3 regions of the Mesorhizobium sp. WSM1293 genome follow, and region 2 is predicted to be linked to each of the others. Evidence: predicted binding sites of a transcription regulator. Region 2 holds the regulator's gene; each other region holds the start of a gene.
The links. The regulator LexA, encoded in region 2, represses DNA repair genes until DNA is damaged. The targets are predictions, from matches to a motif close to TGTTCNNNNTGTGTTCNG.
Positions count from the first base shown of each region.

Region 1: M729_RS0133515 (PA0069 family radical SAM protein) is a predicted target of LexA. The motif match lies at 5,364-5,381, and genes of this name have one in related genera.
Region 3: recA (recombinase RecA) is a predicted target of LexA. The motif match lies at 8,642-8,659, and genes of this name have one in related genera.

Region 1 covers NZ_KI911320.1:178,809-189,027, forward strand. The annotation lists gene M729_RS0133475 (DUF2007 domain-containing protein) at 1-171, shown strand, start outside; gene M729_RS0133480 (methyltransferase) at 171-971, shown strand; gene M729_RS0133485 (S49 family peptidase) at 1,051-1,914, shown strand; gene M729_RS0133490 (membrane protein) at 1,998-2,183, shown strand; gene M729_RS0133495 (4-(cytidine 5'-diphospho)-2-C-methyl-D-erythritol kinase) at 2,204-3,103, shown strand; gene moaB (molybdenum cofactor biosynthesis protein B) at 3,090-3,644, shown strand; gene M729_RS0133505 (hypothetical protein) at 3,665-4,639, opposite strand; gene M729_RS0133510 (glycosyltransferase) at 4,783-5,307, opposite strand; gene M729_RS0133515 (PA0069 family radical SAM protein) at 5,456-6,610, shown strand; gene M729_RS0133520 (ribonuclease HII) at 6,763-7,464, shown strand; gene M729_RS0133525 (F0F1 ATP synthase subunit B) at 7,736-8,227, opposite strand; gene M729_RS0133530 (F0F1 ATP synthase subunit B) at 8,238-8,837, opposite strand; gene M729_RS0133535 (F0F1 ATP synthase subunit C) at 8,901-9,125, opposite strand; gene M729_RS0133540 (F0F1 ATP synthase subunit A) at 9,211-9,969, opposite strand; gene M729_RS0133545 (AtpZ/AtpI family protein) at 10,029-10,219, opposite strand, start outside.
Region 2 covers NZ_AZUV01000008.1:208,069-218,287, reverse strand. The annotation lists gene M729_RS0110900 (AMP-binding protein) at 1-1,513, shown strand, start outside; gene kynA (tryptophan 2,3-dioxygenase) at 1,510-2,346, shown strand; gene kynU (kynureninase) at 2,424-3,671, shown strand; gene lexA (transcriptional repressor LexA) at 4,082-4,822, shown strand; gene M729_RS0110880 (ComEC/Rec2 family competence protein) at 4,816-7,278, opposite strand; gene gltX (glutamate--tRNA ligase) at 7,381-8,805, shown strand; gene gltA (citrate synthase) at 8,990-10,219, shown strand, end outside.
Region 3 covers NZ_AZUV01000013.1:17,421-27,639, forward strand. The annotation lists gene M729_RS0117575 (DUF3008 family protein) at 104-292, opposite strand; gene murI (glutamate racemase) at 357-1,157, opposite strand; gene M729_RS0117585 (RNA methyltransferase) at 1,150-2,064, opposite strand; gene M729_RS0117595 (NADP-dependent isocitrate dehydrogenase) at 2,281-3,492, shown strand; gene M729_RS0117600 (hypothetical protein) at 3,630-3,809, shown strand; gene M729_RS0117605 (glutathione S-transferase family protein) at 3,822-4,475, shown strand; gene alaS (alanine--tRNA ligase) at 4,528-7,194, opposite strand; gene recA (recombinase RecA) at 7,487-8,584, opposite strand; gene M729_RS0117625 (carbohydrate kinase family protein) at 8,864-9,808, shown strand; gene M729_RS0117630 (pseudouridine-5'-phosphate glycosidase) at 9,883-10,219, shown strand, end outside.

The sequences.
Region 1 (10,219 bases), on a different contig from region 2:
CTGATGCGCGACGCCGGCATTGCCTGCTTTGTCGCCGACCAGAATATGAGCATTCTCGAAGGGTCGATCGGTCTTTTGCAGAAGCGCGTCATGGTCGACGCCGACCAGGCCGACGCGGCACGGCGCATCCTCAGGGATGCCGGCATCGCCAACGAAATCCGCGGAAGATAATGTCCGCCGCGCCCGCCGCCCTTGTCCCGGACACGCCGGCCCATACGGTCGACGCTTTCCATCGCGGCCGGTTCTGGCTGGTGCAGCCCAAGCAAGGCGGTCATCGCGCCGGCATGGATGCGATGATGCTGGCGGCCTCCGTGCCGTCCTCCCTTGCCGGTCGTCTCGCCGATTTCGGTGCCGGTGCCGGGGCCGCCGGCCTGGCGGTGCTGTCGCGCTGCCCGGCCGCCGAGGCGGTGCTTGTCGAACGCGCGCCGGAAATGGCGGCCTTCGCGGCAGCCACCCTTGCCCATCCCGGCAATGCCCATCTGAGCGATCGCGCCTCCGTGCTGGTCGCCGATGTCACCGTATCGGGCCGGGCGCGGGCGGCCGCCGGCCTCGCCGACAATGATTTCGACTTCGTCATCATGAACCCGCCCTTCAACGCCCCCCGGGACCGCGCCTCCCCCGATCGCCTCAGAAAAGAGGCCCATGTCATGGAGGACGGGGTGTTCGAGAGCTGGATCCGCAGTGCGGCGGCGGTTGTCAGGCCGCGCGGCGGGCTTGCCGTCATCGCCCGCCCCGAACAGCTCGGCGCCATTCTCGATGCGATCGCAGGGCGCTTCGGCGATGCCGAAATGCTCGCCGTCCACCCTCGCCCAGACGCCGCGGCAATCCGCATCGTTGTGCGGGCAGCGCTCGGGACACGGGGAAAGCTTGCCATCCGCCCGCCCCTGATGCTGCACGCGCAATCAGGCAACGGCCCTGACGAGCGCAGCGAAATGATTACCAACGGCCTCGCCTCGCTGTTCGGAGATTGAGCTATTCTGCCTGGCCACATTGCCGTTGGCCGGGAAATCCCTACATGCCTGCAACCTATCGACCGGAGACCGCGCCCTCGTGAAACGCCTTATCAACCGCCTGCTGCCGAAATCCTGGCGCTCCACCGTCGTCACCATTCCGGTCATCCGGCTGCACGGCACCATCATGGCAGGCGGTGGCCAGTTCCGGCCGAGCCTGTCGCTGGCCTCCACCGCTGGCCTCATTGAGAAGGCGTTTTCCTACGACGCCCCGGCAGTCGCCATCTCGATCAATTCGCCCGGCGGCTCGCCGGTGCAGTCGCGGCTGATCTTCAAGCGCATCCGTGACCTGGCCACGGAAAAGAACAGAAAGGTGCTGGTCTTCGTCGAAGACGTGGCGGCGTCGGGTGGCTACATGATCGCGGTTGCCGGTGATGAGATCTTCGCCGACCCATCCTCCATCGTCGGGTCGATCGGCGTGGTCTCGGCTTCGTTCGGCTTCCCGGAACTGATGAAGAAGATCGGCATCGAGCGACGCGTCCACACCGCCGGCCAGAACAAGGCGGTGCTCGACCCGTTCAAGCCCGAGAAAAAGGAAGATGTCGAGCGGCTGAAGGCGCTGCAGCTCGAGGTGCACGGCACGTTCATCGACCTCGTCAAGGAGCGGCGCGGCGCGAAACTGAAAGACGACCCGGACCTGTTCACCGGCCTGTTCTGGACCGGCATCAAGGGCCTTGAACTCGGCCTGGTCGATGCGCTCGGCGACATGCGTACGGTGCTCAAGACCCGTTTCGGGGCGAAAACCCAGCTCAGGCTGATCACGACACCGCGCGGTTTCCTCAGCCGCTTCGGCCTGTTTGGCTCAAGCAAGGGCTTTTCAGCGCCCGAGATCGCAGGCGCTGCCGCCAGCGGCCTGATCGATGCGGCGGAAGAGCGCGCATTGTGGTCTCGCTTCGAGCTTTGAAAACCCGGCAAAAGCGTCTAGCATGAGAGCTTAACCGACCCGACCGGCCACCTTCGCCGGCCCAGCGTGGGAGGAGTTTTGGTATGCCGCAGATCATTTTCTTCACCGTCGTTGGCGTCGCCGCCTATTTCGGCTACCGCACCTTCATCCGCGAAGCCGAACGCGTGACCGCCAAGGTGCGGCGTACCGAAAAGCAGACGGCCAACGGCGCGATGGGCACTTTGGTCAAGGATCCGAAGACCGGCGAGTACCGGCTGGCCAAGGACTGAGCACCATTTCGCAGACCATTGTGGACACCGACATCGGGTCGCGTAGCTGGCACGCGCACGCCAAGATCAATCTTGCGCTGCATGTCACCGGCAGGCGCCCTGACGGCTATCATCGGATCGAAAGCCTGGCGGTGTTCACGCGGTTTGGCGACAGGATCGCAATCGCGCCCGCCGACATCGATGAATTTACCGTGTCCGGCCGCTACGCCCCGGCCGTTCCTCTCGACGCCAGCAATCTGGTGCCTAGGGCGCGCGATGCCCTGCGACAGGCGGTCGGGCACGAGAGAACACCGCCGGTCGCTATCCGGCTGGAAAAGAACCTGCCGGTCGCCTCCGGCGTCGGCGGCGGTTCGAGCGACGCGGCGACCGTGCTGCGCGGGCTGGTGGAGACATGGGGCCTGGATATCGACGGCGCAGAGCTGGCGCGGATCGGCATTTCGCTCGGCGCCGATGTGCCGATGTGCCTGGCGGCAAAGCCGCTGGTCGCGCGCGGCATCGGAGATGAACTGTCGATGGTGCCGGATTTTTCGGCGCTTGGCCTGGTGCTGGTCAATCCGGGCACCCCGGTCTCGACGGCGGACGTCTTTGCGGCGCTTTCCCGGCGCGACAATGAGGCCTTGCCGCCGCTGCCGCGCAGCATCGATTTTCATAGCCTGCGCAACTGGCTGGAGATCACCCGCAACGATCTCGAGCCCGCCGCGCTGGCGATGCAGCCGGCTATCGGCAGGGCGCTTTCCTGGCTGAACAAGGCCGGATCCGGTTTTTCACGGATGTCCGGGTCCGGCGCCACCTGCTTCGGCCTGTTCGAGACCGGCAATGTCGCCAAGCGCGCCGCCGCCGAAATCCGCGGCCGCCAGCCCGACTGGTTCGTCGCGGCGACGCGCAGCATCGCATCGGAGGTATCGGATGGCCAGAATTGACGAGAGCCGCTCCTTCATTCCCGTGCGCATCGCGGTGCTGACGATTTCAGATACGCGCAGCCTCGCCGACGACAAATCCGGCCAGACGCTGGCCGACCGCATCACCGAGGCCGGCCATATGCTGGCGGCCCGCGATATCGTCACCGACGATCGGGAAAAAATCCGCGACACGGTTCTGGCGTGGTCGCGGGACAAGAATATCGATGTCGTCATCACCACCGGCGGCACCGGTTTCACCGGCCGTGACGTGACGCCGGACGCACTGGAGCCGATCTTCGAAAAGCGCATGGATGGCTTTTCGGAAGTGTTCCACCGGATCTCCTACGACAAGATCGGCACCTCGACGATCCAGAGCCGGGCGACCGGCGGCGTCGTCAACGCCACCTTCGTCTTCGTGCTGCCGGGTTCGCCAGGCGCCTGCAAGGACGCGTGGGACGGCATCCTGAAGGCACAGCTCGACTACCGGCATATGCCGTGCAACTTCGTCGAGATCATGCCGCGCCTGGACGAGCATTTGCGGCGCGGCAAATCAGCTCCGTAAAGCCGAGGCAAGCGTCGCTCTCAGCGGATGACCGGCTCGCCATGAAACCGCCGGCGCGACGGCGGCGACACGCCGAAGCCGACTTCCATCATCAGTCGGGGCGTGCGTGCCGGCACGGTGCCCATATGGAAGCCAAAAGGGTCCTCGACGAAACCGAGACCGGCCTCGCCGGTCAGCGTCACCGGGCTCTGCTCGCCATAGACATCCAGCACCTGTTGCGCGGGGTGGCCAACCAGAAGCGTGAGCTGGTGCTTGAGGCTGCGGCGCTTGTGGCTGCCCCTGACATAGACATGCGGACCGGTGTCGGCGTCGACCGGCTTGAGGTAGAAGAAGAATTTCAGCATGCGCCAATCATCGAGGTCGAAATGATACTTGCCGAGCGAGGCGAGGTTCTTGTCGGCGTCCGAAGCGGCACCGGTTGGAAAACTCCACCAGACGCGCGTCGTGATCAGTTTTGCCTGGCCGCCGAGATAGTGCGCGGCAATATCCAGAAGCAGCGGATCGCGCTGGATGGCAAGCGCCGCCGGGCAGTCGAGGATGCGCTCGAAAAAATGCCCGCTGAGCAGCGAGCGGCCAAGGCGTTTCTCGGCCTCGGCATGTTCCCCCGGCATGAATTCGAGACGGCGGTCGAAATTGCCGAAGCAAGGCGTGCGCCCGGCGAAGTCGGCGATCTCTTCATGGATATCAGGCGGCAGGACCAAGCCTGAGAACAGCCCGTCGGAGCGCAACGCATCGACGACCGCTCCCCGTTCGACACCGGCAAACATCGTATCCCCGGCATTGGCGACCGGGCGGGCGCGTTTTGCGCCCAGCCAATGCATGCGGCGTCCAGGCATTGTGCGCGCCAGCACGAACATCGGCAGCCAGGCGGGGTTTTCGCGCAGGTCCTTGAGATAGGTCGGAATGCGCACCGCGATGCGTCGCAACAGACTGCCGTCGCGTGCAATAGCCTCGAGACTGGCCGCGCCGGATGTGTCGGGGGTTGAAAGCTTCATTGGGTCCTCGGCTATGAGAGCACCACCGATGCCGCATCGGTGCTCGCCACTCGGCATGTCCCAAACCCAATTCCCGCTTGAACGGAAGCTAACCCCGCGTCAGATTTTGTGCAATGCACAATGGCCTGAGCAGCTGCAAAAAATCATGTCGAGGAGCGGCGTTCCTGCTTGGCGGGCGCCATCCAGATCTCGGCGTCGAGCCGCTTCGTTGCGAGGCCGCGGGCGATGGCCTCAGCACTGCCGGCACTCTTGGCCGCGGCCGCCGCCTGACGCTTGCTGATCAGCAATCCGTCGGCCAGGGCGCGGTTTCCCGAAAAGACCCGTGCCAGGAATGGCGTGCGGCTGGCCCGCGTGCGCGAAAATCGTGCGGCCATGGTCTGCCTGGCCGTATGCGCGACAACCTCATCGATCCAGCCCTCCACCAACCGCGCGCCCGGTTCCAGGAGCAGCAACCAATCCCCCTTTGCCTGGCGGATGCCGGCAGCGACACCGCCGGTCACGTACTGACAGCCGGCATGCTCGGCCACACGATGCGTCTGGTCGGTGGAGCCTGTGTCGCAGACGATAACTTCACGCACCACGCCTTCGACCGCGCCGCCAATCAGCGAGGCGAGCGTGCGGGCGAGGCCCTCCTCGTCATTGCGGGTTTCGATGAGAACACTGAGCATCCTTAGCCGAATAGCGGAAAGCGCCGCACAGCGCCAGTTTTGCATCGCACATAGAAAGTTCTTGCTTTGTTCTCGTCGATGAAATAGGAATAATTTCATGAACAGAGCGATTCGACACAACACGAACAGTCCCTGGGAGCGGGCGAAAATGGAACAGATCGTGCGCGCCGACATTGCAGCTTTCGGAGCAGGAAGAGCCGAGATGGCCAATGCGATGGTCGAGCAGAGCGGCATGCGTGTCCGCCCGGACCGCAACCGCGGCAGGTCGGCCGGCATCAACCCGTCCGGCCGATTCGAGCCAGTCAGCCGGCACGTGTTCGACGATGGCTGGAATTCGCTGGAAGAACTGCCCCCCTTCAAGACCGAAGTGCAGGTCGAGAAGCCGCGCACCATCATCACCCGCAACGAATCGCCCGACATTTCCTTCGACCGTTCCATCAACCCTTATCGCGGCTGCGAGCATGGCTGCGTCTATTGCTTTGCCCGCCCGACGCACGCGTTCATGGGCCTGTCGCCGGGTCTGGATTTCGAATCGAAGCTGTTCGCCAAACCTGATGCGGCGCGCTTGCTCGACAAGGAGCTTTCGAAGGACAGCTATCAGCCGCGCACCATCGCCATCGGCACCAACACCGACCCCTACCAGCCGATCGAGAAGCAATACCGGATCATGCGCGAAATCCTCGAAGTGCTGGAAGCGCGCGGCCATCCGGTCGGCATCGTGACAAAGTCCGCCCTGGTGACGCGCGATATCGATATCCTGTCGCGCATGGCCGAACGAGGGCTCGCCAAGGTGGCGCTGTCGGTGACGACGCTCGACCGCATGCTGGCGCGCACCATGGAGCCGCGCGCGTCGACGCCGACCAAGCGGCTGGAAGCGATCCGGCAGCTTTCGGATGCCGGCATTCCGGCGTCGGTCATGGTGGCTCCGATCATTCCGGGCCTGACCGATCCGGAGATGGAACGCATCCTCGATTCGGCACGTGCGGCCGGCGCGCGCGAGGCGGGTTATGTGATCCTGCGGCTGCCGCTGGAGGTCAGCCCGATCTTCAAGGACTGGCTGCTGCGCCATTATCCCGACCGTTACCGCCATGTGATGTCGCTTGTCCGCTCCATGCGTGACGGCAAGGACTACGATTCGGAATGGGGCAAGCGCATGAAGGGCGCCGGTCCCTATGCCTGGCAGATCGGCCGGCGCTTCGAGATCACAGCCAAGCGGCTTGGTCTCAATGCCGAACGGCGCACGCTGCGGACCGATCAGTTCGTTGCCGCCGGGAAAGACCAGGTGCAACTGACGCTGCTTTGAAGAGACAATTCGTCGCGATGGTTTGATCCGTCGCGCACCAAGAATCCCGTCCGGCCTGCCCCGGCCTGCAGACGGTGCCCTCCCGGTCCGGCGCCCCACCCGACCCGGAGGGACTTGCGGAGAATCGGAGCCGATGCGAACCTCGCCGCAACATGGCTCGCGCGCGTTCTGATTCTCCGCCTCTCTTTGAGATCATCGAGAAGCCCGACTTCTCCTTCGAGACGAAGGCGATGGCGGAGGGCCTGTGGCCGGTCGCCGGGATGGACGAGGCAGGCCGCGGCCCCCTGGCCGGGCCGGTGGTCGCCGCAGCGGTGGTGCTCGATCCCGCCAACATTCCCGACGGCCTCGACGATTCCAAACGCCTCAGCCATTTGCAGCGTGAGGCCCTGTTCCTGCGCATTCTCGGCTCCGCACAGGCGGTCTCGATGGCCTCCATCAGCGCCGAGGGCATCGACGGCAGCAACATCCTCAAGGCAAGCCTGGAAGCCATGCGGCGCGCGCTGGTAGGGCTGTCGGTCCGGCCGAAGCTTGCGCTTGCCGATGGACGCGACGTGCCGCCGGGACTGCCTTGTGAAGGGCGCGCGCTGATCAAGGGCGACCAGCGTTCGCAGTCGATCGCCGCCGCCTCGATCGTCGCCAAGGTGATGCGCGATCGCATGATGTGCGGCTGCGGCAACCATCACGACCGCTACGGGTTCGAAGTCCATATGGGCTACGCCACGGTTCGCCATCGCACCGCGATCGAAGCGCATGGCCCGGTGGCGCGGCTGCACCGCGTGTCGTTTGCGCCATTCCGGCTGGGTGGGGCCGAGGTGGACGTGGTGGAAGAAGAGAGCTTCGCCGGGCTGGATTGAGCGACGACGACAAGCCACTCTCCCCCTTGTGGGGGAGATGTCCGGTAGGACAGAGGGGGGCGCTGTCCCGCCGGCTTCTCAATCGATTGCAGTTATGCCCTCAGGCTTGTCCCGATAGACCGTAGGACAACAAAGGTTAGCGTTCGTTCACGCCCCCCTCTGCCCTGCCGGGCATCTCCCCCACGAGAGGGGAGATCGGCAGCTTCAGCGCCGCAACAAAAAAGCCGCCGGGTTGCCCGGGCGGCTTTCGATGACTGGCTAGACGAACCGCCTAATTCAGCTTCGACTTCACGTCCGCGAGCGAAGCCTTGAACAGATCTGCACCGGCCTTGGCGTCGATCTTGCCGGCAAGCAGCGCGCGTGCTGCCTCGACGGCGATGTCGACGGCGCTGGCGCGCACTTCGCTGATGGCATCACGCTCGGCCTGACCGATCTTCTGTTCGGCAAGCGCGGTGCGCCTGACGACATAGTCCTCGGTCTTCTTATGCGCGTCGGCGGCAAGCATGTCGGCTTCGCGCTTGGCGGCAGCGACGATGTCGGCGGCCTCCTGCTCGGCTTCCTTGCGCTTGCGCTGGTACTGGCCGAGCAGCTGCTGGGCCTCCTCGCGCAGCCGGCGCGCTTCGTCCAGTTCATTGCTGATCCTGGCGGCACGGGCGTCGAGCGCCTTGGCGATCATGCCAGGCACCTTGATGTAGACGGCAACGCCGAGGAAGATGATCAGGGCTATCGTGGCCCAGAGCGTCGCGAGAGATGTGTAATCCATGATGCGCTCCTCACCGGGCCACGGATTTGACCGCGGCCGCGATCTCGGCCTTGCTGGCCTTGCCGCCAACCAGAGCCTCGACGATCGCCGAAGCGGTGTCCTCGGCGATGCTGCCGACTTCCTTCATGGCATTGGCCTTGATGGAAGAAATGCGGGCTTCGGCTTCGCCAAGCTTCGCGTCGAGCGCGGCCTCGATCTTCTTGCGAGCGGTGTCGGCCTCGGCCTTGGCAGCGTCGTTGGCCTGCTGGCCGATCGCGTTGGCCTTGGTCTTGGCTTCCGCCAGTTCCTGCTCGTAGGCAGCAACGGCGGCGTCGGCCTCGCCCTTCAACTTGGCCGCCTGGTCGAGGTCCTGCGTGATGCGATCGTTGCGGACATCGATGATGCCGCCGACGCGCGGCATCACCACCCGCTTCAGGAAGAGATAGAACAGCCCGAAGGTGATCGCCAGCCACAGAAGCTGCGACGGGAACGTCGCCGGATCGAATGGCGGAAACGTGCCATGCGCTTCAGCAGGCACGCTGGTGCCGGAATGCGTGTCGCCTTCCGTCGCAGCGTGGCTGGTATCGGCTGATGGCGCGGACTCTTGCGCAAAGGCAGATGTCACGAACATGGACTATCCCCGAAATTCAGGCCCGCCGCTTGCGCGGCCGGCCTGTCCAATCTTCCCGAGTGCTCAGCCGAACAGGGCCAGAAGCGCGATGAGAAGCGAGAAGATGCCCAGAGCTTCGGTCACGGCAAAGCCGAAGATCAGACGGCCGAACTGGCCATCGGCGGCCGACGGGTTGCGCAGTGCGCCCGCCAGGTAGCTGCCGAAGATGTTGCCGAGGCCAATGCCCGCGCCACCCATGCCCAGGCAAGCGATGCCGGCGCCGATGTACTTTGCTGCTTCTGCGTCCATTTGTTCAACTCCTTTGGATCTAAAATTCCGTTGCGATTCCATCCGGCGCCAATGTTGGAAATCTTTGGGCCGGAAACTTTTGGACCTAGTGCCCTGGATGCAGGGCGTCGTTGAGATACATGCAGGTCAACACGGCAAAGACGTAGGCCTGCAGGAAGGCGACCAGCAGTTCCAGTGCCGTCAGCGCCACCGCCATCGCCAGAGGCAGGATCGAGCCGGCGACGCCAACCGCGCCGAGCGCGCTCAGGCTGACGACGAAGCCGGAGAACACCTTCAGCGTGATGTGGCCGGCGAGCATGTTGGCGAACAGACGAACCGAGAGGCTGACCGGGCGCGACACGAAGGAGATCACTTCGATCAGCACCACGAGAGGCAGCAGGAAGACCGGCACGCCGTGCGGCACGAACAGTTTCAGGAAGCCAAGACCATGCTTCATGAAGCCGTAGACGACCACGGTTGCGATCACCAGCACGGCAAGGCCGAAGGTGACGATGATGTGGCTGGTGACGGTGAAGAAATAGGGGAACAGGCCAAGCAGATTGGCGACGAGCACGAACATGAACAGCGAGAACACGAGAGGGAAGAACTTCATGCCCTGCGTGCCGGCGGCGTCGCGCAACATGTTGCCGACAAACTCGTACGCCATCTCGGAGACCGACTGAAGCCGCCCGGGAACCAGGCTGCGGCTCGACGTCGTGAGAAACAGGAATCCAGCCGCGACGATCACGGTTGCGACCATGAACAGCGCCGAATTGGTGAAAGACAGGTCATAGCCGCCGATGTCGATCGGAATCAGCTTGTTGATATGGAACTGGTGGATCGGATCGACCTTGTCAGCTGCCACGTTCAAACCCCGTCAATGCCGCGTACGGCCTCGTTACCATTACCGCACATGGTGCGCGGTCATTTCTTGTCGTCTTGGCCACGGCGCGATTTATCGCCCTGTCCAAATTCTGCCACGACGCCGGCGGAACGCATCACATTGAGCACTCCGGCGCCAAAACCAAGCAGCAGAAACACGATCAGACCCCATGGCGATGTCCCCGCCAAACGGTCGATGACCCAGCCGATGCCGGCACCCACCACCACCCCGG
Region 2 (10,219 bases):
CGGTGTCGAACTTACCGACCGGCTGGTCGAGAAGGGCCTCGGCGACCGCACAGCCCTGATCGGCAATGGCCGCCGCCGCACCTACAAGGAACTGTCGGACTGGACGAACAGGCTCGCCCACGCGCTGGTCGAGAATTATGGCGTCGAGCCCGGCAACCGGGTGCTGATCCGCTCGGCCAACAACCCCGCCATGGTCGCCTGCTGGCTGGCTGCCACCAAGGTCGGCGCCGTGGTCGTCAACACCATGCCTATGCTGCGCGCCGGCGAACTGGCCAAGATCGTCGACAAGGCGGAAATCACCGTCGCGCTCTGCGACACCAGGCTGATGGACGAGATGACCGCCTGCGCCAAGGACAGCACCTTCCTCAAACAGGTCATAGGCTTCGACGGCACCGCCAACCATGATGCCGAGCTCGATCGTGCCGCTCTCGACAAGCCGGTGACATTCACCGCCGTCAACACCGGCCGCGACGATGTCGCGCTGCTCGGCTTCACCTCGGGCACGACAGGCGTGCCGAAGGCGACGATGCATTTCCACCGCGACCTCCTGATCATCGCCGACGCCTATGCCCGCGAAATCCTGGAGGTGACGCCGGACGACATCTTCGTCGGCTCGCCGCCGCTGGCCTTCACTTTCGGCCTTGGCGGGCTCGCTATCTTTCCCCTGCGCTTCGGTGCGGCGGCGACGCTGCTGGAGCAGGCGACGCCACCCAACATGATCCACATCATCGAGACCTACAAAGCCACGATCTCCTTCACCGCGCCGACTGCCTATCGCGCCATGCTGAAGGCCATGGATGAAGGTGCCGACTTGTCGTCGCTGCGCGTTGCCGTTTCAGCCGGCGAAACCTTGCCCGCTCCGGTTTTCGAAGAGTGGACGCAAAAGACCGGCAAGCCGATCCTCGACGGCATCGGCGCCACCGAAATGCTGCATATCTTCATCTCCAACCGCTTTGGCGACATGAAGCCCGCGTCGACCGGCAAGCCGGTCGGCGGCTACGAGGCGCGCATCGTCGACGACGAGATGCGCGAAGTACCGCGCGGCGCGACCGGCAGGCTTGCGGTGCGCGGACCGACCGGCTGCCGCTACATGGCCGATATCAGGCAGAAGGACTACGTGCGCGACGGCTGGAACATCACCGGCGATACCTTCACGCAGGACGAGGACGGCTTCTTCCATTTCGCTGCGCGCTCCGACGATATGATCGTCAGCGCCGGCTACAACATCGCCGGCCCCGAAGTCGAGGCCGCACTTCTGTCACATCCCGACGTCGCCGAATGCGCGGTCATTGGTGCCGAGGACGCCGAGCGCGGCCAGATCGTCGAGGCACATGTCGTGCTGGTGCAGGGCGTGGCGCCTGACGCATTGACCACCAAGCGCCTGCAGGACCATGTCAAGGCGACGATCGCACCCTACAAATACCCGCGATCGGTGAAATTCATTGCTGCTTTGCCCAAGACCCAGACCGGCAAGATCCAGCGCTTCCGGCTGCGCACGGAGAAAGTCAATTGAGCGAGCCCTACGATCCGGCGTCCGAAGGCGCACAGATGTCGTTCAACGAGCGCATGTCGTACAGCGACTATCTGCACCTGGAGAAAGTGCTGGAGGCGCAGACGCCGCTGTCGTCGGCGCATGACGAGATGCTGTTCATCATCCAGCACCAGACCTCGGAACTGTGGATGAAGCTCGCTTTGCACGAGATTGGCGCCGCGATCCGCTCGATCCGCGCCGACCGGCTCGAGCCGAGCTTCAAGATGCTGTCGCGAGTCGCGCGCATCTTCGAGCAGCTGAACAATGCCTGGGATGTGCTGCGAACGATGACGCCCAGCGAATATACCGAGTTTCGCGACGCGCTCGGCCAGTCCTCGGGTTTCCAGTCCTGGCAGTATCGCGCCATCGAGTTCATGGCCGGCAACCGCAACCTGGCCATGCTCGGCCCTCACAAGCATCGGCCTGACCTCAGCGGAAAGCTGGAAGCCATCCTGGCCGAGCCATCGCTCTACGACGAAGCGCTGCTGCTTTTGGCGCGCAACGGATTCGACATCGGTGCCGATGCCAGGCGCACGGACTGGCGTGAGACGCGAACCGAGAATGAAGAGGTCCTGGTCGCCTGGCAGACTATCTACCGCGATCCGCAGCGCTACTGGATGTTCTACGAACTGGCCGAGAAGCTGGTCGACTTCGAGGATTATTTCCGCCGCTGGCGCTTCAACCACGTCACCACGGTGAAGCGCATCATCGGTCTGAAGCGCGGCACCGGCGGCACGTCGGGTGCTTCGTATCTGAAGAAAATGCTCGAGGTCGTGCTGTTTCCGGAGCTGTGGACGGTCCGCACTCGGCTCTGACATCATCGAAATGAGAACAGGCTCACCGAAGGGACGCTCTGTGGCGGAAACCCTTCGCGAACAACCGGGGACTGACCATGAGTGGAATTCCTGATCTCGCCGCAGTCGAAGCGATGGATGCCACGGATCCGCTGCGGGCCATGCGCGACCGTTTCATTCTGCCGGAGGGGGTGATCTATCTCGACGGCAATTCACTGGGGGCAGCATCTCATGCCGTTTTCGGCGAGCTGCAGCAGGCGGCGACGCAGGAATGGGCCCGAGATCTTATCCGAGCCTGGAACACGGCCGGATGGTTCGAGATGCCGATCGAACTCGGCGACCAGCTCGGACGCCTGATAGGAGCCGCGGCCGGCCAGACCGTTGTCTGCGACACGACATCGACCAACATCTACAAGGTGCTGCACGCAGCGATGGAGATGCGGCCCGGCCGGTCAGCCATCGTCGCCGAAGGTGACAGTTTTCCCACCGACCTGTACATCGCCGAAGGCGTGGCCTCGACCCGGGATGGCGTCCTGCTGCGCCTCGCGGGCGTCGACGCGCCGACCATCGAAGATCTGATCGACGAAAACGTCGCGGTGGTGCTGGTCAACCACGTCAATTACAAATCGGGTGAACTGCGCGACATGGCGGCGCTGACGCGCAGGGCTCATACGGCCGGAGCGCTGATCGTCTGGGATCTCTGCCACACCGCCGGCGCCCTGCCCGTCGAGCTCGATCAGGCAAATGCCGATTTCGCTGTCGGCTGCACGTACAAGTACCTCAACGGCGGTCCGGGCGCGCCGGCCTTCATCTATGCCGCGCAGCGCCACCACGGCGATATCAGCCAGCCGCTCAGCGGCTGGTGGGGCCATGCGCGGCCCTTTGCCTTCGAACGGGGTTATGTTGCCGGCACCGGCATCCGCCGTTTTCTGTGCGGTACGCAACCGGTCCTGTCGATGCGGGCGCTCAAAGGCGCGCTTGCCATCTGGAGCGACGTCGACATGGCGGCATTGCGAAAGAAGAGCGTCGCGCAGACAGAACTGTTCATCCAGCTCGTCGAAGCCAAGTGCGGCGCCTACGGTCTCACGCTGGAGACCACCCGCGACGCGACCAGGCGCGGCAGCCAGGTGTCGTTCCTTCACGACCACGGCTATCAAATCATGCGGGCGCTGATCGAGCGCGGGGTGATCGGTGACTTCCGCGCACCGTCGACCATCCGTTTCGGCTTCACGCCGCTCTATGTCAGCTACAAGGATGTGTGGCTGGCGGTTGAGGTTCTGGAAGACATTCTGCGCACGGGTGCATGGAAGGACCAGCGTTTCGCCGTCAAGGAAGCCGTTACCTGACGCACCGATCCCGGCGATCCGCCGTCGCTGCCCTCACTGCCTGGCAAATGACGGAGAGCTGAATTTCCAGCCAAAATGCCCAACTGACGTTGGCGTTTTGGCTCCGTTTCGTTCACGGCAAACGAACGTCCCGAAGGTTGCAATCGCCCCTTGTCGAGGCTGATCGACAGATAACGCCAAGCTTTGGTAGAGGATAAGCCACAGGTCATTAACCATAACAATTTCAATGTGAGCAGGCGCATTGCCGAAGGTGGCGCCCGTCGATCGTAACCCGCTGGCAAGCGCCAAATAATTTCAGCAGCCTTAACAAATTCATTAAACTTTAAACGGTTGCAGAACACAACTGGAACAGATAGTGTTTGTTCTGGGTTTGTTTTTCGATTCTGGTTTCAGGGAACCTGGGGGCCGCCATGCTGACACGCAAGCAACATGAACTGCTGATGTTCATCCATGAACGCCTGAAGGAGAGCGGCATTCCGCCATCCTTCGACGAAATGAAGGAGGCGCTCGACCTTGCCTCCAAATCCGGGATTCATCGGCTGATCACGGCCCTTGAGGAGCGCGGCTTTATCCGCCGGCTGCCCAATCGGGCCCGCGCGCTGGAAGTGCTGCGGCTGCCGGACTCCATCGCGCCAGGCCTCAATGCGGCAAAGAAGTTTTCGCCAAGCGTCATCCAGGGCAGTCTTGGTCAGGGTGGTGCTCTTGGCCGGCAGATCAAGCCGGCGCCTTCGCGGATGCCTTCGCCCGGCAATGACGACGATGCGGTCTCTGCCGTTTCGATCCCGGTCATGGGTCGCATCGCCGCCGGCGTGCCGATCGATGCCATCCAGCATCAGACGCATTCGATTTCGGTGCCGCCGGACATGATCATGGGCGGCGCGCACTATGCGCTGGAGGTCAAGGGCGATTCGATGATCGAGGCCGGCATCTTCGACGGCGACACCGTCATCATCCGTAACGCCGATACGGCCAGCCCCGGCGAGATCATCGTGGCGCTGGTCGATGAAGAGGAAGCGACGCTGAAGCGGTTCCGCCGCAAGGGCGCCTCGATTGCCCTCGAAGCCGCCAATCCAGCCTACGAGACACGGATTTTCGGGCCGGACAGGGTCAAGGTGCAAGGCAAGCTCGTCGGCCTGATCCGTCGCTACTGAGACGGCTGTGGGTTGACCACTGGCTTCTCGGGTTTCTTGAAGGGTGCCAGCCCCCTCGCCTCGCGAGAGTATCTGCGTTGCGTGTGCCAGGGCCGATATGGGCTGTCCACCGCGAAGCTGATCGTCGCCGGCGTGGTCGCCGATTGGCGATCGAAGAAGACCGCGGCACTGCCTTTGCGAGCCAGTTGCCGCTTGGTGATGACGAGAACCAGCGGGTTGTGACAGGCGTCATAGGCGGTGGCATCGTTGACGACGATCAGCTCGGCGAAGCCGCAGGCTTTCCAGGTGTCCTTGCGGTCCTCGACATAGGCAATGATCGCACCGGACATGTGCCTGGCCACGCAAACGCCTGAGGAGCAATAGAACGGCGATCCCGGCGGTAGCTCAACGGCATCCGCGACGTCGAATTGCCCATCGCTGTTGTCGAACACTTCCGGAACGACGATGGTTTCCGATGTCAGCGCGCGTTTCCAGTTGTCGACGGTGAATTCGTTCGGCCGTTGCCGGCTGACGGCAAGCTCACCGCCACCGATCGGCAACGCCACCAGCCGGGCGTCTTCCGAGATCAGCACATCGGGCGTGCGCGTATCCGAGACGGTCAGCAAGCCTGCCAACGCGAATGGCAGAGCCGCGAGCCGCAGCCATGTCGTCGCCATCGTCGCGATGACCAGGGCAATGGCCACCAGCAGGACCGACTGTTGCGAAATCAGCCCGACCCCATCGACAGGCGAACGCTCGGAGATCCAGCCCGATATGGCGATCATCATCGTCAGGCCCTTGCCCATCAGGTAGAGACCTGGCCAATCCAATCCGAAAGGCATCAGCAGCGCGCTGGCGACGGCCAGGAACATGACGACGGTGACGATCGGCATAACCGCGAGATTGGCGAACAGGCTGAGCGGCGACACACGCTGAAAATGCCAGATGGCAAACAGCGTCGTGGCGCTGCCGGCGATGATCGAGGTCATGGCCAGACCGATTGCCGCCAGCAGGAATTTTCGTGTCAGGAACCCGGGCAAGGATCGCTTCGGCGGCGGCGGTCTTGCTTTTCCCGCGCGGTGATCCGCCCAGCCGGCATAGGCGCCGACCAGAGCTGCGGTCGCGGCGAACGACATCTGAAAACTCGGGCCGACCACCTCATGCGGCGACACCACGATGACGGCGATCGCCGAGATCGCCAGATTGCGCATGGTGAGTGCTGCTCGATCGAACAGAACTGCAATCAGCATCACTGCCAGCATGATGAAGCTGCGCTCGGCGGCGACGACGATACCTGAGATGACGAGGTAGGCTGCGATCGAGAACAGTGCGGCGGCAGCGGCATACTTCTTGACCGGGCGACGCGCGGAAAAATCGGGAAACAAGGCGAAGGCGCCGCGCAGCAACCCCATGATGGTGCCGGCGACCAGAGCCATGTGCAGTCCCGAAATGGAGATGATGTGGTAGATGCCGGTACGTCGCATCGCCTCATTGATGTCGTCGGGAATGCCGGCGCGCACGCCGACGATCAGCGCCGCGGCGATCTCGCCTTCGGCGCCGCCGACGCTCGCCCTGATATGGTCGGCGATGCCTTCACGGGCATTTTCCACGCTGGAGGAAATTCGGGCCGACAGCGGCATGTCGCCATCATCGCTGACGACAAGCTTTGGATTGCCGAGAAAGAATCCGCTGCCACCAATGCCGGCAAAATAGCTGTCGAAGGAGAAATCATAGCTGTCCGGTCGCACCGGCCCGGTCGGCGGCAAAAGCTTGGCATATCCGGTGATGAGCGAGCCTGCGGTCACGTCAGCCGGGATCTTGCGTGCCGAAAGCCGTACCCGTTCCGGCGCATAGCGCAGTTTCGGTCTTGCGGTCGATGTTACGTCGATGGTCAGCCGGATACGGCCAGTTTCCATCCGGTCGAGCGAGACGACGCGGCCGGTCACCTGCGTCGAGATTTCCGAGCCCAACATTTGTGTGCCCGCACGCCACGTCTCGACCTTGGCAGCAAGCAGTCCTAGGGCGCACAAAAGTGCCGCCATGAAACACAGATGGGTCTTTGGCCATGAGCGCGAGACCAGCGCACAGATCCCCGTCAGGATGACAACCGCGACAGGTCTCGCAAAGTCGGGTTCAGCCGTCAGCGAAAAATAGCCGATCGCTCCGATCGCAAGGCAGACCGGTACCAGCAGGAAGGCCACGCCCCGGTCGAGTTCCAGGCTCGCCGCCGTGTTCACGCTGTGGCGCAGGCGAGGCAGTGATATCAGGCCGATCTGCCGGCGCACGCGCACGATCCTGCCGGTTCCGGCAACCGGAACAGAGGCGGCGACACCCGTTTGCAAGGGCAGCTTGCCGGAATCCGGCACGAGGGGCGACGGCGGCGGCAATGAGGCTGGCAGAGGCGCAAACAGGGACCGTTCGCGGACGCCAATGGCAGCGTCCTCGCCCTGATCCGAGCCCCAGCCTCGTCCAGCCATCGGGTCTGCCCCTTGCGCCCTCGACACCCTATGCTACATGAACGCGCAAAGCGCGAAAGTCCGCGCGACCGCACCCCGCTTCAGATGGTTTCCGAGAGTTCCATGTCCGACAAGGTCGTCACCCGTTTTGCCCCTTCGCCCACCGGCTATTTGCACATAGGCGGCGCGCGCACGGCGCTGTTCAACTGGCTGTATGCAAAGCACACCGGCGGCACGATGCTGCTGCGCATCGAGGACACCGATCGCGAACGCTCCAATGAAGCCGCGACGGCTGCCATCCTCGACGGGCTTTCCTGGCTTGGCCTGAGCTGGGACGGCGAGCCAGTGTCGCAGTTCGAGCGTGCGCCGCGCCACCGCGAGGTGGCCGAGGAGCTCGTGCGCATGGGCAAGGCCTATTATTGCTACGCCACGCCAGCCGAACTGGAGGCCATGCGCGAGGCCGCCAGAGCCAAGGGGCTGCCACCCCGCTACGATGGCCGCTGGCGCGACCGCGACCCATCAGAGGCACCCGCAGGTGCCAAGGGCGCCATCCGCATCAAGGCGCCGACCGAAGGCGAGACCGTCGTCCATGACCGGGTCCAGGGCGACGTGCGCTTTCCCAACAAGGATCTCGATGACTTCATCATCCTGCGTTCCGACGGCAATCCCACTTACATGCATGCCGTCGTCGTCGACGATCATGACATGGCCGTCACCCACATCATCCGCGGCGACGACCATCTGACCAACGCCGCTCGCCAGTCCGTGATCTACAACGCCATGGGCTGGAACGTGCCGTCCATGTCGCATATCCCGCTGATCCACGGCGCCGATGGCGCCAAGCTATCGAAGCGGCACGGCGCGCTTGGCGTCGAGGCTTATCGCGCCATGGGCTACCTGCCGGAGGCGCTGCTCAACTACCTGGCGCGTCTCGGCTGGAGCCATGGCGACGACGAGATCATGTCGATAAAGGACATGATTTCCTGGTTCGACATCGGCGACGTCAACAAGGGCGCGGCGCGCTTCGACTTCGCCAAGCTGGAGGCAATCAACGGCGCGCATATGCGCCGCATGAGCGATGCCGAACTGTTCGACATCTTCATCGCCACCCTGCCCTACCTCGAAGGTGGCCCGGCGATCGCCGCACGCCTGAACGACAGCACCAAGGCGCAGTTGCTGGCAGCGCTTCCGGGCCTGAAGGAGCGCGCCAAGACGCTGGTGGAGCTCGTCGACGGCGCGGCCTTCCTGTTTGCCACGCGACCGCTGCCGATCGACGACAAGGCGGCGCTTCTGCTCACCGATGACGCCCGCAAGATCCTGCGCAGTGCTCACGAAGCTTTGAACGGGCTTGCGGATGACTGGACAGCCGCCTCGGCGGAGGCGGCGATCCGCGAGGTGGCAGCGGCCGGCAGCCACAAGCTCGGCGCGGTGGCCCAGCCTTTGCGCGCCGCTTTGACCGGCAAAAGCACCTCGCCGGGCGTGTTCGATGTGCTCGCCGTGCTCGGCCGCGAGGAAAGCCTGGCGCGCATCTCAGATCAAATCGATTAGGAGCAAACTGGCCCAAGAAGATTGGCATTGAAAGGCGGGTTTCGCAGTGCAACATTAGGCCTTGGCCCAATCTGGCACGCACCTCCTGAAATGCGGTGGCGAATACGCGCATTGCGGTGATTTTCGACGTGTCGCTCTGCGAAATTTGCCTTTGCCGGCATGAGGAAACAAGAAGGAGTTTGCAATGACCGAAGCTGCGAAAAAACTGGATTTGGGCAAGACCCAAGAGGCCACCGCAACGCTTGAATTCGCCGGCAAGACCCATGAATTCAAGGTGCGAAGCGGTTCGGTCGGGCCTGATGTGATCGACATCGCCTCGCTCTACTCAACCACCGGCGCTTTCACCTACGATCCCGGCTTCACCTCGACGGCAAGCTGCGAGTCCGAAATCACCTTCATCGACGGCGACGCCGGCATCCTGTTGCACCGCGGCTATCCGATCGACCAGTTGGCCGAACATGGCGACTTCCTCGAGGTCTGCTATCTCCTGCTCTACGGTGAATTGCCGACCAAGGCGCAGAAGGACGATTTCGATTACCGCGTGACGCGCCACACCATGGTGCATGAGCAGATGTCGCGCTTTTTCACCGGCTTCCGCCGCGACGCGCATCCGATGGCGGTGATGTGCGGCGTGGTCGGCGCGCTGTCGGCCTTCTATCACGACTCCACCGACATTTCCGACCCCTACCAGCGCATGGTTGCCTCCATGCGGCTGATCGCCAAGATGCCGACGATCGCGGCGATGGCCTACAAATACCACATCGGCCAGCCCTTCATTTACCCGAAGAACGAGCTGAACTTTGCCGCCAACTTCCTGCATATGTGCTTTGCCGTGCCTTGCGAGGAATACAAGATCAATCCGGTGCTGGCGCGCGCCATGGAACGCATCTTCATCCTGCACGCCGACCACGAGCAAAATGCCTCGACCTCGACCGTTCGCCTCGCCGGCTCGTCGGGCGCCAACCCGTTTGCGTGCATCGCCGCCGGCATAGCCTGCCTGTGGGGACCCGCGCATGGCGGCGCCAATGAAGCGGCGCTCAACATGCTTGGCGAGATCGGCCATGTCGATCACATCCCCGAATTCATCGCCCGCGCCAAAGACAAGGACGACCCGTTCCGCTTGATGGGCTTCGGCCACCGCGTCTACAAGAACTACGATCCGCGCGCCAAGATCATGCAGAAGACGGCACATGAGGTTCTGGGCGAGCTCGGCATCAAGGACGATCCGCTGCTCGACATCGCCATGGAGCTGGAAAAGATCGCGCTGACCGATTCCTATTTCATCGAGAAGAAGCTCTACCCGAATGTCGACTTCTATTCCGGCATTACGCTGAAGGCGCTGGGCTTCCCCACCACCATGTTCACCGTGCTGTTCGCGGTCGCCCGCACCGTCGGCTGGATCGCCCAGTGGAAA
Region 3 (10,219 bases), on a different contig from region 2:
CCGTCTCAGGCGGCCGACATCACTTCAAAGCCCGCGGTTTGGCCGCGGGCTTTCGATTCCGGCTCGTGTTCTTCGGCGTTTCCCTTGAACGGCGGACCGCACTCTAGCCTTTCGACTTCTTCTCCGGCAGGCCCTTGCGCTTCGTCTCGGCGAATTCCTCGAGCTGCTTTTCGCTCATCGATTCGTACATTCCCTTGGAAGCGCCCTGGAGTTCGCTCTTCTTGGTCTCGCCGCGCTTGGCCGACAGAGCCGCGCCGGCGGCTTTCTGCTGGGCTTTCGAGGTGGCTGGCATGGCTCTTTCTCCCGTTGGCATCAGGAGAAAAACGCAACGACTGCCGTGATGTTCCGCTTCGCAATCACGACATCGCCAACCCGAACCCCTGCATCAGGCGGCGGGTGGGGAAATCGGCTCTTTTCGATGTGAAGACGGCAAGGTCGGGCCCTTCAGGCAACATCTCGCCACGACCGCTCGGATCGATGTCGGCGAGAAGCGACAGCGCCCGGCGCGCGATCGCTTCGGCGGGGTCGAGCCAGTCGACCGGCCAAGGCGCCGTCTTGCGCATACGATTGGCCAGAAAGGGGTAGTGTGTGCAGGCGAGCACGACGATATCCGTACGCAGCGCATCACGTTCGACGAAGCATGGCGTGATCTCGGCGCGCACGGCCTCCTCATCGACGAAGCCCTCACGCATGTAGATCTCAGCCAGTCCCGCCAGCCTGTCGCTGCCGACCAGGCGGACATGGCATTTCTGCGCCCATTTGCTGATCAGGTCGCGCGTGTACTGGCGCTTGACGGTGCCAGGCGTCGCCAGCACCGAAACCAGCCCTGAGCGCGTGCGTTCCGCCGCCGGCTTGATCGCAGGCACCATGCCGACAAAAGGATGCTCGGGAAATCTGTCGCGCAGCGCGTCGATCACCAACGTCGAGGCGGTGTTGCAGGCGATGACCGAAATGGCCGGCGCAAACCGCTCAAGCAGTTTGCCGAACAATTCAAGGATATGCACCCTCAGCGCCGGCTCTTCCCAGGCGCCATAGGGAAACGCAGCGTCGTCGGCGACATAGATGAAGCGGCGGTCGGGCATCAGCACGCGCGCCTCGCGCAGTACGGTGAGCCCGCCGATGCCCGAATCGAACATCAGGATCGGCCGCTCAGTCATTGTCGGTTCCTTTTCCGCCAAGCGGCGGTATGTCATCGTCCTTGCCGGCGCCGGCAAGGCGCGCCGCTTCCGCCTTGCGGGCCCGCGCGGCGGCCGCGGGCAAGCGCCGTGGATCATCGCCAGGGGACCCGTCGCCGCGCGGCATCGCCGGCGAAAACCTGTCGAGCGACGAGATGATGCCGCGCAGCACCTTCAGCTCCGGTTCGGCAAAACCGGCGCGCGTCAGCACCGCACGCAGATTGTCGATCATTTTCGGCTTCTTCGGTGCCGGCCGGAAATAGCCGCGTGCTTCCAGTGCGCCTTCGAGATAGGCGAACAGGCCGTGCAATTCCTCCTTGCTTGCCGGCTTCATGTCCGGGCCGGAAAAATTGGTCTTGGTCTCGTCCTCCAGGCCGGACTTCATCCATTCGTAGGACATCAGAAGCGCGGCCTGGGCGATGTTGAGCGACGAGAAATCGGGATCGACCGGGAACGTGACGATCTCGTCGGCAAGGCCGACCTCGTCATTGTAGAGGCCGAAGCGCTCGCGGCCGAACAGGATGCCGGTGCGCTGGCCCATTGCGTGGCGCGCCCGCAGCAATCTGCCCGCCTCCACCGGCCCGCGCACGGATTTGAAGCCGTCGCGCTGCCTGGCCGTGGTGGCGAAGACGAAGTTCAGGTCAGCGAGCGCCGAGGCCAGATCGTCAAAGACGGTGACGGCGTCGATGACATGATCGGCGCGGCTCGCCGCCGCGCGTGCCTTCTCGCTCGGCCAACCGTCACGCGGATTGACGAGGCGCAGCTCCGACAGACCGAAATTGGCCATGGCGCGCGCGACCATGCCGATGTTCTCGCCAAGCTGAGGCTCGACGAGGATGATCGCCGGGCCGGCGACTGCAATGCTATCAGGATCTTTGGTGACGGGCATGATTGTCAATGAACTGCTGTTTGCGGCATTTCAGCGTCCCCTGCCATATTCGGCCGGGAAAATGAAGCCTTCGCAAATGACGACGGCTCTGGCCTCCAATTCGTGACCGATCGCCGTTTGCGTGGCCAAAAGCGCTTTGATATACGGGCGACATCTCCCGGCCCAACGCCACGCGGGCAAGGCCGTCCCACATCCCAGCAACGAGGCATTCTTTCCATGGCGAAGATCAAGGTGGCGAACCCGGTCGTCGAGCTCGACGGCGACGAGATGACCCGCATCATCTGGCAGTTCATCAAGGACAAGCTGATCCACCCTTATCTCGACCTCAGGCTCGAATATTATGACCTCGGCATCGAGCATCGCGATGCCACCAACGACCAGGTGACGATCGATTCGGCCAACGCCATCAAGAAATACGGCGTCGGCGTGAAATGCGCGACGATCACGCCCGACGAGCAGCGCGTCGAGGAGTTCAAGCTGAAGAAGATGTGGAAGTCGCCGAACGGCACTATCCGCAACATCCTTGGCGGCACGATCTTCCGCGAGCCGATCATCATGAAGAACGTGCCGCGCCTGGTGCCCGGCTGGACCAAGCCGATCATCGTCGGCCGTCACGCTTTCGGTGACCAGTACCGCGCCACCGATTTCCGCTTTCCCGGCAAGGGCAAGCTGACGATCAAGTTCGTCGGCGAGGACGGCAAGGTGATCGAGCACGACGTGTATGATGCGCCCGGCGCCGGCGTCGCCATGGCCATGTACAATCTGGACGAGTCCATCCGCGAGTTTGCCCGCGCCTCGCTGAACTATGGCCTGCTGCGCAATTATCCGGTCTATCTGTCGACCAAGAACACCATCCTGAAGGCCTATGACGGCCGCTTCAAGGACATCTTCCAGGAAGTCTACGAGGCTGAATTCGAGGCCGAGTTCAAGGCGAAGAAGCTGTGGTACGAACACCGCCTGATCGACGACATGGTTGCCTCCGCCCTGAAATGGTCGGGCGGCTATGTCTGGGCCTGCAAGAACTATGACGGCGACGTCCAGTCCGACACGGTGGCCCAGGGTTTTGGCTCGCTCGGCCTGATGACCTCGGTGCTGATGACGCCGGACGGCAAGACGGTGGAAGCCGAAGCCGCGCACGGCACCGTTACCCGCCACTATCGCCAGCACCAGAAGGGCGAGGAAACCTCGACCAATTCGATCGCCTCGATCTTCGCCTGGACGCGGGGGCTCGCCCACCGCGCCAAGCTCGACGACAATGCCGAGCTGAAGCGCTTTGCCGACACGCTGGAAAAGGTCTGCATCCAGACGGTCGAGTCCGGCTTCATGACCAAGGACCTGTCGCTGCTGATCGGCCCCGACCAGCCCTGGCTGTCGACCACCGGTTTCCTCGACAAGATCGACGAGAATTTGCAGAAAGCGATGGCGTAGGCATGTCGTCCAAAGGCTTCGCTCGATATTGATCTCGTGCGCGACAGCACTAAGTTAACGACAAAGACTTGAGGCGTGTCGAAGTGCAAATCTGTCTTCCGTGGATGAGCTGGATTTGCGAAAATAGGTAGATGTAAATGGCTATGTGGTTCGATCAGCAAGAACGGCTAAAGAGTACCAAGGGCAAAGAGCTCTTGGACTCCATGCCGAAGTTTGAGGTGCAAGCTGCCAATGTCGCTCCCGCTCCGGCGGAGCTTGGAGGCAAGATCACGCTCGTCATCGAAGATGGCAAGCCCGTTGTGAAGATAAAAGAATAGAGCGTCGCCCGCATCGATCATAGCGTCAACACCACATCGTCGAGCAAGCCCATCGTCTACGGGGCGGACTATAGCGTCTATGTGCGCATCGTCCGCCTCGTGCTTGAGGAAAAAGGCATCGACTACGAGCTTGTGCCGGTCGATGTCTTTGCCGCCGAGGGCGTTCCCGCCTGGTATTTCGAGCATCATCCGTTCGGCCGCATCCCGGCCTTCGCGCATGACGGGTTTCGGCTGTTCGAGACCAATGCGATCGCCCGCTATATCGACGAAGCCTTCGACGGGCCGGCGCTGCAGCCTGCCGATGCGCGCATCCGCGCAACCATGAACCTGATCATCGGCTTGCTCGATGCCTATGCCTACAGGTCGATGGTCTGGGATGTCGCCGTCGAGCGGCTGGAGAAGGCTCAGCCGGATGAGGCGTTGATCGCCGGCGGCCTTGCTCAGGCGAGCAAAGCGCTTCGGACGCTGTCCGCGCTGAAAGCGCCGGGACCGTGGCTGCTGGGCGGCCAACTGACGCTGGCCGACCTGCATGCCGCACCGATCATCGGTTATTTCGTCAAGGTCGCCGAGGGGCGAAATCTGCTGGCCGAGTTCCCTGATATCCGGGACTGGTATGCGCGCATTGCGGCTCGGCCTAGCTTCGTGCGGACTGAAAAAATCGGCTGATAAGTGACGTCCGCTGTCCCTCCAACCGTTGCTTTAAATTCAGTCCACTCGCCTACGCCGCTTCGAGTGCCGCCCTTACCGCAGCAATCGCATCATCGGCCTTGGAAGCGTCGGGGCCGCCGGCCTGGGCCATGTCGGGCCGTCCGCCGCCGCCCTGCCCGCCGAGTGCCGCCGAGGCCACTCGGACAAGGTCGACGGCGCTGAAGCGGCCGACGAGATCGTCGGTGACGGCCACCACGACGCTTGCCTTGTTGTCTTCGCCGGCGCCGACGAAGACGACGACGCCGGAGCCGAGCGACGTCTTGCCGGCATCGGCCAGCGGCTTCAGGTCCTTCGGTGAGACACCTGAGACCGTCTTGCCGAGGAAGCCGACACCGGCGACCGTCTCATTGGCGGCTGGAGCATCGGCAGACGATCCGCCGCCCAATGCCAGCTTCTTGCGCGCTTCGGTCAGTTCCTTTTCGAGCTTCTTGCGCTCTTCGAGCAGCGTCTCGACGCGCGCCGGTACATCGGCCGGCGAAATCTTCAACACGGCTGCCGTCGCCTTCAAACGCCTGTCCTGCTCGTCGAGATGTTTGCGCGCGGCTTCGCCCGTCAATGCCTCGATGCGGCGCACGCCGGCGGCGACCGCGCTGTCCGATACGACACGCACGAGGCCGATATCGCCGGTCGCCCGGACATGGGTGCCACCGCAGAGCTCGACCGAATAGGGCCGGTTCGCCTTGGCGCCGTGCAGGCCGGTGCCCATCGACACGACGCGCACTTCGTCGCCGTACTTTTCGCCAAACAGCGCCATGGCGCCCTCGGCGATGGCATCGTCGACCGACATCAGGCGCGTGGTCACCGGGCCGTTCTGGACGACGATCTCGTTGGCCATGCGCTCGACCTCTTCGAGGTCTTCGGCCGAAATCGGCTTGTTGTGCGAGATGTCAAAGCGCAGGCGCTCGGGCGCGACCAGCGAGCCCTTCTGTGCGACATGGCTGCCCAGCACTTCGCGCAGCGCCTCATGGATCAGATGCGTCGCGGAATGGTTGGCGCGCAGCCTCGAGCGCCTTGCATGATCGACCTTCAGCTCGACAGCCGCGCCCGTCTTGACGGTGCCGCTGGCCACCTTGCCGATATGCACGAACAGCCCGTCGGCCTTCTTCTGCGTATCCGAAACCTCGATCGAGAACCCCTCGCCGGAGATGACGCCGGTGTCGCCCATCTGGCCGCCGGACTCGGCATAGAACGGCGTCTGGTTGACGACGATCGCCACCGCGTCGCCCTTGCCGGCGCCGTCGACAGCCTTGCCGTCCCGGACAAGCGCCTGGATGATGCCTTCCGCAGCTTCAGTCTCATAGCCGAGGAACTCGGTGGCGCCGGCCTTCTCGCGCACCGAGAACCAGATGGTCTCGGTGGCGGCGTCGCCGGACCCGGCCCAATGCTTGCGCGCCTCGGCCTTCTGCTGCTCCATCGCGTTGGTGAAGCCGGCAATATCGACCGAGATGCTGCGCTGGCGCAGTGCGTCCTGCGTCAGGTCGAGCGGGAAGCCATAGGTGTCGTAGAGCTTGAAGGCCGTCTCGCCATCCAGCATGTCGCCGGCATGCAGCGTTTCGGTCGCCTCGGAAAGCAGGCCGAGGCCGCGCACCAGCGTCTTGCGAAACCTGGTCTCCTCGAGCTTCAGCGTCTCAGTGATCAATTGTTCGCCGCGCAGCAGTTCCGGATAGGCCTGGCCCATTTCGCGCACCAGCGCCGGCACCAGCTTCCACATCAGCGGTTCGTTGGCACCGAGCAGCTGTGCATGGCGCATGGCGCGGCGCATGATGCGGCGCAGGACGTAGCCCCTGCCTTCGTTCGAGGGCAGCACGCCATCGGCGACCAGGAAGGAGGACGAGCGCAGATGATCGGCAATGACCCGGTAGGAGGCGACCGTCTCCTTGTCGGGACCATGCCCGATCGCGGACGAGGCCGCGTCGATCAGGTGACGGAACAGATCGGTCTCGAAGACGCTTTCCACCCCTTGCAGGATGGACGCCATGCGCTCCAGGCCCATGCCGGTGTCGATCGAGGGGCGCGGCAGGTCGATGCGCTCCTCCTTCGTCACCTGTTCATACTGCATGAACACCAGGTTCCAGAATTCCAGGAAACGGTCGCCATCTTCCTCCGGGCTGCCGGGAGGGCCGCCCCAGATGTGCTCGCCGCGGTCGATGAAGATCTCCGAGCACGGCCCGCAGGGTCCGGTGTCGCCCATCGCCCAGAAATTGTCCGAGGTCGCGATGCGAATGATGCGGTCGTCGGAAAAACCGGCGATCTTCTTCCAGAAGCCGGCCGCCTCGTCATCCGTGTGATAGACGGTGACCAGCAGCTTGTCCTTGCTCAGCCCGAATTCCCTGGTGATCAGGTTCCAGGCAAGCTCGATGGCGCGCTCCTTGAAATAGTCGCCGAAGGAGAAGTTGCCGAGCATCTCGAAGAAGGTCAGATGACGCGCGGTGTAGCCGACATTGTCGAGATCGTTGTGCTTGCCGCCGGCGCGAACGCTCTTCTGGGCGGTCGAGGCGCGCGAATAGGGCCGCTTCTCCAGGCCGGTGAAGACGTTCTTGAACTGTACCATGCCGGCGTTGGTGAACATCAGCGTCGGGTCGTTGCGCGGCACCAGCGGACTCGACGCGACGATCTCGTGACCCTCCTTGCGGAAGTAGTCGAGAAATGTCGACCGGATTTCGTTCACGCCACTCATGAATGCTGCCTTTTCGGAAGGGCCGCCGGCAAACCGGCGGAAATGGGCTCTGCGTTTTAGAAGATTAGGACTTGGCCTTTTAGCCGCCGCGCTTCACCCTGTCCAGAAACACGGAATTGGTCCAATCCACGGCCTTTGCCGGCCGTTCGAACCGGCCTGTTTTCGCCGCCGAAACGCAAAACCGCCGGCACTGGGCCGGCGGTTTCAAAACGCATTAACGCGGAACTCGATTACTTAAGCCCGAGATAATAGAATGCGATTATGGCCGAACTCCGGCCGACCTCGCGAGTTGTCACATCGCGCCGGATTCCTCCTCGAACCCGTCGTCGCCACCTTCGGAGCCGCCATTCTCAAGGAACTTTTCGGCGATCAGCCCGGCATTCTGTCGGAGCGCCAGCTCGATCTCGCGTGCGGTGTCGGGATTGTCGCGCAGGAACAGTTTGGCATTCTCGCGGCCTTGGCCGAGACGCTGCGAATTGTAGGAGAACCAGGCGCCCGACTTCTCGACCACGCCGGCCTTGACGCCGAGATCGACCAGTTCGCCGGTCTTGGACACGCCTTCACCATACATGATGTCGAACTCGACCACCTTGAAGGGCGGCGCCAGCTTGTTCTTGACCACCTTGACGCGGGTCTGGTTGCCGACGACTTCGTCGCGGTCCTTGACCGAGCCGATGCGGCGGATGTCGAGGCGCACCGATGCGTAGAATTTCAGCGCGTTGCCGCCGGTCGTCGTCTCGGGCGAACCGAACATGACGCCGATCTTCATGCGGATCTGGTTGATGAAGATGACCATGGTGTTGGAGCGCGAGATCGAGGCGGTCAGCTTGCGCAGCGCCTGGCTCATCAGGCGGGCCTGCAGGCCGGGCAGCGAATCACCCATCTCGCCTTCGATTTCGGCACGTGGCGTCAGCGCCGCGACCGAATCGACCACCAGCACGTCGATGGCGCCGGAGCGCACCAGCGTGTCGCAGATTTCCAGCGCCTGCTCACCAGTGTCGGGCTGCGAAATCAGCAGGTTTTCGAGATCGACGCCAAGCTTGCGGGCATAGACCGGGTCAAGCGCGTGCTCGGCATCGACGAAAGCGCAGATGCCGCCCTTCTTCTGGGCTTCGGCCACGGTGTGCAGGGCCAGCGTCGTCTTGCCCGAGCTTTCCGGCCCGTAGATCTCGATGATGCGGCCGCGCGGCAGGCCACCGACGCCAAGCGCGATGTCGAGGCCAAGCGAGCCGGTCGGCACCGTTTCGATCTCGACGACCTGCTCGTTGGCGCCGAGCCGCATGATCGAGCCCTTGCCGAAAGCCCGCTCGATCTGCGACAGCGCCGCATCCAGAGCCTTTGATTTGTCCACTGCCTTGTCCTCTACCAGCCGCAAAGAATTCTGAGCCATGATACATCACCCCTTGGTCGTCAATGAAGGCCGGACAATCCGTAATCCCTGCCTATTTGTACCTTTTTTGTTCTCATTTGGCAAGAGGGGTCAAATATCTGAAAAACAAGCAATATCCGGATTTGTTCTTTTTTTGTCCAAGGATTCGATCAGGGATGCACCGCACGTTGGGCCAGACGGCCGGTTGTTTCGATCTGCCGAATCGCCGCCTTGCATGCGAAGCTCGGTCGCACAGCCTAGCGCTTGTGCGGCTGGAATAACAAAGGTCATATCGCCGGCATGCTGAAATCCGCGAAAATACTGGCCGTAGGCGGTGCCCATATCGACCGGCGGGGCCAGGTGTCCGGCGCTTACGTGCCCGCCGCCTCCAATCCGGGCACAATGCGCGAGGATGTCGGCGGCGGCGTCTTCAACGCCTTGCGCAGTGCCGTGCGGCGCGGCGTCTCCGCGTCGCTGATGTCGGTTCGCGGCGGCGATCCCGCTGCCGACACCGTTTCGCGAGCCATTGCCGGGGCAGGCATTACCGACCTGTCGGCGGTCTTCCTCGACCGCACGACGCCGAGCTACACGGCACTGATCGACAGCGAGGGCGAGCTGATCGTCGGCTTTGCCGACATGGCGCTCTATGATTTGGCGTTTCCCAAGCAGATCAGGCGCTCCAAGGTGCGGGAGGTGATCGCCGCCGCCGACGCGATCCTGTGCGACGCCAATCTGCCCTCTTCGGCGCTGGAACGGCTGGTCGCGCTCGCTGCGGGCAAGCCGGTTTTCGCGATTGCCATTTCGCCGGCCAAGGTGGTGCGGTTGCTACCGGTGCTGAAGGAGCTTTCGCTGGTCTTCATGAACCGGCGCGAGGCCATGGCGCTGGCCGGCGTCGCCGCGAATGCCACGAAGCGCGAGGTCGTCGACGGGTTGCGATGCAGCGGCCTCGTCAGCGGCGTGGTGACGGCAGGCGGCGGGCCCATGCTGGGCTTCGATGAAGCCGGCGCCTTCTCTATCCTGCCGCCGCCACCAAGAAAGGTCGCCGACGTCACCGGCGCCGGCGATGCGCTGGCGGGCGCAACGGTCGCTGCCTTGCTGCGCGGACTGCCGCTGCGGGCAGCTCTGCGCGAAGGCATTGCCGGGGCGACGCTTGCCATCGAAAGCGCCGCCGCCGTTCCGGAGTTCACCGCGGCGAGCTTCGCGGAAGCGTTGGCTCTTGTGCCGGATGCCAGGGAAGTGGCATGAGACCGGCGAATTCATAGTGCCGCGATGTTGCCGAGCGTCCGACGGACGCGCCGCATTCCGGATAGGAGACCTTGATGACCCCTGAGACCGCCCGCCCCTTCATCGACATCCACGCGCCGGTGGCGCAGGCCCTGGCCGACGGCCGGCCGGTGGTGGCGCTGGAAAGCACCATCATCACCCATGGCATGCCCTACCCCGACAATGGCGCCATGGCGGCTGATGTCGAAAAGATCATCAGCGATGGCGGCGCCGTGCCGGCGACGATCGCCGTGGTTGGCGGCCGCATCAAGATCGGGCTTTCGGACGGCGAGCGCGAATCGCTGGCGATGACGGGCGACGCCATGAAACTGTCGCGCGCCGATCTCGGTTTTGCCGTGGCGCAAGGGCGCACCGGCGGCACCACGGTCGCCG